Regions from separate parts of the Blautia hansenii DSM 20583 genome, predicted to be linked through region 2. Evidence: a T-box and tRNA genes for the amino acid it is inferred to sense, from the RefSeq annotation. Region 2 holds a T-box; the other holds one or more tRNA genes.
What was found. The T-box of region 2 lies ahead of proS (proline--tRNA ligase). A T-box ahead of a tRNA ligase gene usually reads a tRNA of that ligase, here a tRNA-Pro.
Positions count from the first base shown of each region.

Region 1: it encodes a tRNA-Pro, which carries the amino acid that the T-box ahead of proS (proline--tRNA ligase) is inferred to sense. The anticodon was not compared.

Region 1 is NZ_CP022413.2:376,506-380,923, reverse strand. It holds gene CGC63_RS01895 (SWIM zinc finger family protein) at 1-895, opposite strand, end outside; partial or broken gene CGC63_RS01890 (sporulation transcriptional regulator SpoIIID) at 1,061-1,186, opposite strand; tRNA gene CGC63_RS01885 (tRNA-Leu) at 1,531-1,611, opposite strand; tRNA gene CGC63_RS01880 (tRNA-Lys) at 1,670-1,742, opposite strand; tRNA gene CGC63_RS01875 (tRNA-Gln) at 1,757-1,828, opposite strand; tRNA gene CGC63_RS01870 (tRNA-His) at 1,847-1,920, opposite strand; tRNA gene CGC63_RS01865 (tRNA-Arg) at 1,942-2,015, opposite strand; tRNA gene CGC63_RS01860 (tRNA-Gly) at 2,045-2,115, opposite strand; tRNA gene CGC63_RS01855 (tRNA-Pro) at 2,151-2,225, opposite strand; gene CGC63_RS01850 (metallophosphoesterase family protein) at 2,381-2,860, opposite strand; gene CGC63_RS01845 (XTP/dITP diphosphatase) at 2,857-3,456, opposite strand; gene CGC63_RS01840 (THUMP domain-containing class I SAM-dependent RNA methyltransferase) at 3,472-4,418, opposite strand, start outside.
Region 2 is NZ_CP022413.2:536,138-540,555, reverse strand. It holds gene CGC63_RS02650 (CCA tRNA nucleotidyltransferase) at 64-1,311, opposite strand; gene proS (proline--tRNA ligase) at 1,314-2,753, opposite strand; T-box leader at 3,029-3,259, opposite strand; gene CGC63_RS02640 (deoxycytidylate deaminase) at 3,339-3,824, opposite strand; gene upp (uracil phosphoribosyltransferase) at 3,836-4,418, opposite strand, start outside.

The sequences.
Region 1 (4,418 bases), 160 kb from region 2:
GAAACTTAACGATTTTTTCATCCAACATATGAAGTTTCTTCTGAAGTAGTTCTTCATCATGAAATTCATTCAGCAAAAAATCACTAATATAATCTTCCAAATAATCAATTACATAATTTTCCTGATGATCTTGAAACCATTGAAACATATTTTCTTTTTCTTTATCATTACATTCTTGCAGTATTGTTTGCCAATACTCGTAACAATTATCTGCTACAAATGATGTGCCTCCATCTGAATCATCTATATCTCGATTCCCAATCTCATAAAAGATACAATTTACTAATTCAAATGCTTCCATTCTATAATTTTTCTCCAATAACAGCGGAACATTTTCATCTAAAAGCGTATTCAATGCATCTGTATAATCTGTTGCATGATAATAATCTACAAACCCGCCTCTGTCAGAATAATGATAGCCGATATCATTTACCTGTTGTTTCAATCTGATCATATGACACGGTGTTATCGGCGCATACTTTGTCATAATCCTATTATATAGAAACTCATCCGAAGTTGCCTGAGAAAATACGATTTCCTGTAATTCATCTATTGGAATTCCGGCAATAATCTCTTGCAATTCTTTATTTTGTTCCTGAACCTTTTGAAGATAATTTCCCGGTATTTTTGTATCTGGTTCTCCTTCTTCTATCTCATACAAAACCGCCGCCACATGTTTGCAATAATTTCCTTCTTCTGCATACGGACATGTACATGTCATATCATAAACCCGATCATCCCGAATCTCTATTTCTACATCATAATCCTCTGTTCCTTCTACTACTGCTGTATATCCTGTCGAAGTCTGTTCCAATGAAGTAACATAACCTTCCTCATAATAATTCAGTCCACGTTCCAATATATGTGTACGAAACAAATCTTTCCATGGTTTCATTGACTTTATCCCCTCAACCGTTCCTAATACAATCTTTCTATATTCTATTTTAACCGATTTCCACCCATAACACAATAAAATCACCCAAAAGAAAAAGACCGCATTTCTACGGCCTTCTCCTTCTTTACCTCACCTCATAAACAACCTTCACAAAAACGCCTCTTTTGTTACATCTATATGTACCGTACTCTTACTTACTCCAAATTTTTTCGCAGTCTGCCTTACTGTTGCCTTTTCTTCAATAATATAATTGGCTATTTCAATTGCCCTTTCTTCAATATATTCTTTCAAGGATAAGCCTCCGAAGACGCTGTTTTTACAATGTATGTCTTCGGTTTATACAATATACCATGTGCTTAAAAAGAAAACTCGCTCAAGGGCTAAATGGTATTTTATACTTTACTCCACATCACTTTCTTTTGCAAGTATTGCTGAATATTCAATTTTTGTTAATCATATACATTTTCTAGGAATTCACATAGATAATATAACTATGTGTAATCTATTTAACCGCTGCCACCGACAGAGTAAATACACTTTTTCAGCAATTTAATAATCCGGATACTACAGAATAAATAAAAAATGAAAAAAATGGTAGAAAATGTCGTATTTAAACATCTTCTACCATTTCTTACTGCGGATAACAGGACTTGAACCTGCACGTCATGGACACCAGAACCTAAATCTGGCGCGTCTGCCAATTCCGCCATATCCGCAAATCTATATTGTTTTAAAAAAATAACCAAGGTTTTTGACCTTGGCTGTTTTAAACAGTGAAGCATCGGGGATTCGAACCCCGGACAACTTGATTAAAAGTCAAGTGCTCTACCGACTGAGCTAATGCTCCGTAATATTATTAAACTGGGCTAGCTGGATTCGAACCAGCGAGTGCAGGAGTCAAAGTCCTGTGCCTTACCGCTTGGCGATAGCCCAAGACCGCCTTACGGCTAGGGTGGATAAAGGGATTCGAACCCTTGGCCTCCAGAGCCACAATCTGGCGCGCTAACCAACTGCGCTATACCCACCATGTGCATCTTTGATGCGAACGTGCTTGGAGGGATTCGAACCCCCGACCCACGGCTTAGAAGGCCGTTGCTCTATCCAGCTGAGCTACAAACACATCACATTAAACCTTTTGGGCTTAACGTAAGCGGGTGATGGGAATCGAACCCACATATCCAGCTTGGAAGGCTGGTGTTCTACCACTGAACTACACCCGCATAAAATAAATAACATTTCTTTTTTTAAGAAACAGTCGGGGTGACAGGATTCGAACCTGCGACCTCCTGGTCCCAAACCAGGCGCTCTAGCCAAGCTGAGCCACACCCCGAAAGTGTTTTTTGTTGTCCTCCGAACTCTCTTGCCCGGCGACAAGGTATACTATACCAGCACTTTCTAAAAAAGTCAACACTTTTTTTAAAATTTTTTTTATTTTTTTTATTAAAGTCTCAAACCCCTTATAAATCAAGGGATTTGGGACTTTTCTTACAAATAATAAATCGTATATTTCGCCTTTCCTGCTCCATCTATTTCCATAATAATATAACTGGGCTTTCTTCCTATTTGCCTTGGATAGGAAAGACTTCCTGGATTTAAAATCGTAATTCCATTCTTCTCCTCAATCTCTGGTCGATGAGTATGTCCATACATTGCCACTTTGGCATTTCGAAATGCTGCTTCCTCACAAAGCCTGTCTGTTCCCACAGAAACCCCATAATAATGTCCATGGGTAATAAAAATATGATAATTTTTTATCCAAAAGTCTTCCTCTCTTGGCAAATCTGAAAAAAAATCATTATTTCCCGCTACAATATGCACAGGGCAGCCTGCAATAACCTCAATATAGTCTTCTTGCCCTTCTACATCACCTAAGTGAATTAAATGCTGAAAAGGTCCTTTTTCCGTTAGAATACGCTCCAGATTTTCCTCATGACCATGAGTATCACTGACAATCAATACTCTCATAGCAATTCCTCACGTTCAAGAAGTTCTTTCATCTTACGCAATGCATTTCCTCTGTGGCTGATACTATTCTTCTCCTCAGGAGGAATCTCTGCTGTGCTTACTCCTCTCTCAGGAAGATAAAAAATCGGATCATATCCAAATCCATTGGTACCACGTTCTTCATATCCGATAATCCCTTCTATCGTTCCACGAACAACAAAGCTTCTTCCATCTGGAAACGCCGCTGCAATGGCACATACGAAGCGTGCAGTTCTCTTTTCATCCGGAACTCCTTCCAGACGGTCGATGAGATTTTGGTTTTTAATATGATAAGAAGTATCTTCTCCCATATATCTTGCAGAATAGATGCCCGGTTCACCGTTCAAATAATCAATTTCCAAACCAGAGTCATCTGCAAGAACCATTTCTCCTGCCAATTTACATACTTCTTTTGCTTTTATTAAAGCATTTTCTTCAAAAGTATTCCCATTTTCCACAATATCAGCTTTAATTCCTACGTCCTTCATAGAAAGGATTTCCACAGGCAGTTCTCCCAAAATTTCTCTGATTTCAACCATTTTATGTTCATTTCCGGTAGCAAAAATCAATCTTCTCATTTGACACTTTCTCCTTTACTCAAGAGATTTTTTCTTTCTAGGTGGTTTTGGCCCTAAAAACTGGTAAAAATACGTTTTCATCATACCATTATAAATTTTACGATTTTTATCTGCGTTTCTTCCAATATAACGTTCCGCATCCTGATAAGCAGTAATAAGATACATAGACCATGAATCCAGTCTCTGAAAACTTTCACCTATGGTAGTATACAGCTGAGGCAGGTTTGCTTTCTCCTCAATACGTTCCCCATAAGGAGGATTTGTAACAATAAAACCATATTTTTTTGGATGATTTAAATCCTTTACATCCCTTTGCTGAAAATGAATAAGTTTCTCGACACCTGCGCATCGAGCATTTTCTCTTGCAGCTTTTACAATTTCACCATCTAAATCATATCCTTGAATATCAGTTTCCACATCAAGACGCATTAAATCTCTTGCTTCATCATGAGCATTATACCAATGTTTTCTGGAAATTATATTTTTCCAATCCTCAGATAAAAAGCTTCTGTTCATCCCCGGTGCAATATTGGCAGCTATCATGGCAGCCTCGATAGGAAATGTCCCACTTCCGCAAAAAGGATCTACCAAAATCCTATCTTTGTTCCATGGCGTAAGCATCAAAAGTGCCGCCGCCAGCGTTTCTGTAATAGGCGCTTTGCTGGTAAGCTGGCGATAGCCTCGTTTGTGTAAAGACAAACCTGTTGTATCAATACCAATGGTAGCCATGTCTTTCATAAAAGAAACCCTTACCGGATAACTGGCACCATCTTCTTCAAACCACTCTACATGATAAACGGATTTCAATCGTTCTACCATTGCTTTTTTCATAATGGACTGTATATCTGAAGGACTAAACAATTTACTCTTTACAGAGTTCGCTTTTGCAACCCAGAATTTACCATTTACAGGAATAAAATCTTCCCACGGCAAAGCCTTTGTTTTATCAAATAATTCTTCAA
Region 2 (4,418 bases):
TTTTATTACCATATCTTCCTTTCATTGTATGCACAAAAGCCCAAGCTTAGAAGTGAGCAAAATTCAGTTCTTTGTGATGTAGGAAAGCAGGTACTCTCTGGTATTCTTTTCGGGATTTTCCAGCACAAGAGCTAGGCAGGAAGAAAGCAATTCTCCGATTTTCTTTCCCGGCTCTATTCCCATTTCAATAAAATCTTTCCCCGATACTGCCAGCATTTTTATGGAAATACACTCTTTCTTTTCCATGATTTCCCTGTAAAACTCGCCGCTTTTCTCCAGAAATTCCAGATTTTCTTTATCTGGTTTTTCCTCTGCTAAAAGCTCTGCTCTGTGAACGTTTAAAAGCACAGGAAAGAGCGCCGGGGTGCATTGGCTTAAAACAATTCGCACTGCTTTTTTCGTACATTCCCAAGGACAGGTATGCCAAAAAACCAGCTCGGACACTTTGTTGATGGTGTCATTGTCAAAACGCAGTCTTCTTAAAATCTTTTTGGCTAAATCCCTGCTTTTTTCCGGCGTTTTTTCCATATTTGCAAAGAGAACGGCAAGTCGTTCTGCCTTATCTGCACTTGTATAAGCAAAAGCTTTTAAGGTCTTCTCTCCCATGCTCGTTTCCATCAAAACATCAAATTCAGGCAATACAATTTTGGTAATTCCCAGTTCCCATGCAGTTTTTAAATAATGGGGATTTTTCGACACCAAAAGCTTCAAAAGCTCTGTCTGTATACGCTCTGCACTGATATTTTTCAAGGTAGGCGCAAGGACTTTTGCCGCTTCCTTTGTCTTTTCCTCAATGGAAAATCCAAGCTGTGCGGAAAATCGCACGGCTCTTAAAATGCGAAGGGCATCTTCTGTAAAGCGTTCCTGTGGATTTCCCACACACCGCACGATTTTATCCTGTAAATCCTGTCTTCCGCCAAACACATCTACCAGACCGACAGCGTCATTATATGCCATTGCATTGATGGTGAAATCTCTGCGCTTTAAATCTTCCTCCAGATTACCTGTAAAGATAACTTCCTTTGGATGACGGCTGTCCTCGTATTCGCCGTCAATACGGTAAGTCGTCACTTCAAATCCTTCTTTTTCAATGAGAACCGTCACAGTTCCATGCTGAAGTCCGGTATCTACCGTTCTTTTAAAAATCTCTTTTACTTCCAGAGGCTTTGCAGAGGTGGTAATATCCCAGTCCGCAGGAGAACGAAAAAGGAGGCTGTCACGAACACAGCCTCCTACCGCATAAGCATCGTATCCATGTTCCTGCAAAGTCCTGATAATTGTCTGTACTTTCTTTGGAACTTCGATTTTCATAATTAGTATGCACGCCCCCAATAAACCATTTTTTTAGCAGGTTTGCCGCAGACAACACATTTGTCAGAAAGAGTTTCCTGCTCAAATGGCATACATCTGGATGTTGCCTGAACATCATCCTTAATCTTGTCTTCACACTCTTTGCAGCCGCACCACATTGCTTTTACAAATCCCGGTTTTTCTTCTACAATAGACTTAAATTCTTCGTAGTCTGTTGCTGTATAAGTATGAGCTTCTCTGTGTGCTCTTGCTCTTTCCAGCATTTCTACCTGCATAGTATCCAGAATTTTCTGAACTTCTTCTGCCAGATTGTCAAGAGATACTGTGATTTTTTCTCTTGTGTCACGTCTTACTACAACTGCCTGATTTGCTTCCATATCCTTTGGTCCACATTCAATACGAACCGGAATACCACGCATTTCCTGCTCTGCGAACTTAAATCCCGGACTCTTGTCTGTATCGTCTGTTTTTACACGAATTCCTGCTGCTTTTAACTGTGCCTGTAATTTGTAAGCATTGTCCAGAACACCTTCTTTTTTCTGCTGGATTGGGATAACCACTGCCTGTACCGGAGCAATTCTAGGAGGCAGAACAAGACCGCTGTTGTCTCCGTGAACCATAATGATCGCACCAATTAAACGTGTTGTCATTCCCCATGAAGTCTGGTGAACGTACTGTAATTTATTTTCTTTATCCGTATACTGAATACCAAATGCTTTAGCAAATCCATCACCAAAGTTATGGCTTGTTCCTGACTGTAAAGCTTTTCCGTCGTGCATTAAAGCTTCGATTGTATAAGTAGACTCTGCTCCCGCAAATTTTTCTTTGTCTGTCTTCTTTCCTTTTACAACAGGCATTGCCAGAACCTGCTCACAGAAATCCGCATAGATGTTTAACATCTGAATGGTTCTTTCTTCTGCTTCTTCTGCTGTTGCATGTGCAGTATGACCCTCCTGCCATAAAAATTCTCTGGAACGAAGGAATGGTCTTGTTGTCTTTTCCCAACGAACAACAGAACACCACTGATTATATACCTTTGGTAAATCTCTGTGAGACTGGATTTCCTTAGCATAGAAATCACAGAATAAAGTCTCGGAAGTAGGGCGCACACAAAGTCTTTCCTGAAGCGGTTCAAGTCCTCCATGTGTTACCCATGCAACTTCAGGAGCAAAACCTTCTACATGGTCTTTTTCCTTCTGAAGAAGACTTTCCGGAATAAACATTGGCAGATATACATTTTCTACACCTGTTTCCTTAAATCTTCTGTCCAATTCATGCTGAATATTTTCCCAGATTGCATAGCCTGCCGGTTTGATAACCATACAGCCCTTTACACTTGTATAGTCAATTAAATCCGCTTTTTTTACTACGTCTGTGTACCATTGCGCAAAATCTTCTTCCATAGAAGTAATTGCTTCTACCAGTTTCTTGTTATTTGCCATAACTGCTTTCTCCTTTAAATTTTTTATTTATTTTTATACTTGCTATTGATAGAGAGGTTATATTCTGTATTTTCATATCTCATGTCCCGAACCTTTTATGAAACTACTGTTTTGAAAACATATCGGAATATTGATACATTTCAGTGAATTTGTCGAGTACGCTTTGAGACTCCGGCTCAAAGTGAACGCAGACTGAGCGTGAATGTGTCATATTCCCGATATGAACTTTTCATAAATAGCTGTTTACATAAAAAAAGGACATGCAACCCCTATCTCCTAGGGACCGATGTCTTCTACCCGGCGGTACCACCCTTATTAGCAGTCCTATCTTATTTCATTTTATCCGGACTACTCACTTCCTTTGCTTTTTTAACGTCAAAGCACACGTCCTGCTCATCACAGGCAACTCCAAGGCCGGTTCTGCGATTTCCCACAAAAGCCTTTCACCATACGGCTTTCTCTCTTTAGAGTTCCATTCGCATACTATTCCTTTTCTTCGTCATTTTACTTTTACTCATTCTATTGGAATTTTTTTCTTTTGTCAAGAGGTTCTGCCGGATTTTCCCGACAGAACTCCTCTTATTTTTATACCTCAATCTCTATCTTTCGTCCTGTTTTATTATACTGATAATAACGCACCCCTGCCGCATCCAACATTCTTTTTGATGCTTTGACTGCCGCAGAGTCTGCATATTTATCACATTCATAAACAATGGTTTTAATTCCGGCCTGAATAATTGCCTTTGCACATTCATTGCAGGGAAACAGGGACACATACAATTTCGCTCCCTCTAAAGAACCGCCACGATAATTCAATATCGCATTTAACTCACTATGTGTCACATAAAAATATTTTGTATCAAGCTCTTCGCCTTCTCTTGCCCATGGAAATTCATCGTCAGAACATCCCATGGGAAAACCATTATAGCCCATGGACAAAATCTTATTGTCCTGACTTACAATACAGGCTCCCACCTGAGAATTGGGGTCTTTTGAACGCATTCCTGAAAGCTTTGCAACTCCCATAAAATATTCATCCCAGGAAATATATCCGTCTCTCTTTCCTGTCATGCTTTCACCTCTTATTTTGTTCCGAAAATACGGTCTCCGGCATCGCCAAGCCCCGGTACAATGTAGCCGTGGTCATTTAAGTGTTCATCTAAAGCTCCAATATAGATATCCACATCAGGATGCGCTTCCTGCAAGGCTTTTACACCTTCCGGCGCAGCAATGATACACATAAAGTGGATATTTTTTACGCCTTTTTCTTTTAACATAGTAATTGCCGCTGCCGCAGAACCGCCTGTTGCCAGCATAGGGTCTGTAACAAATACTTCTCTTTCCCCACAGTCAGCAGGAAGCTTGCAGTAATATTCCACCGGTTTTAAAGTTTCAGGGTCTCTGTAAAGACCGATATGACCGATTTTTGCTGCCGGAACCATGGTAAGCATTCCCTCAACCATACCAAGACCTGCTCTTAAAATCGGCACAACTGCCATCTTCTTACCTGCCAGCTCTTTTACCGTTGTTTTTGTAATAGGAGTTTCAATATCCACGTCAACAAGCTTTAAATTTCTGGTAGCTTCATAAGCCATAAACATTGCAACTTCACTTACCAATTCACGAAATTCCTTTGAGCTTGTCTCTTTTCTGCGGATAATACCG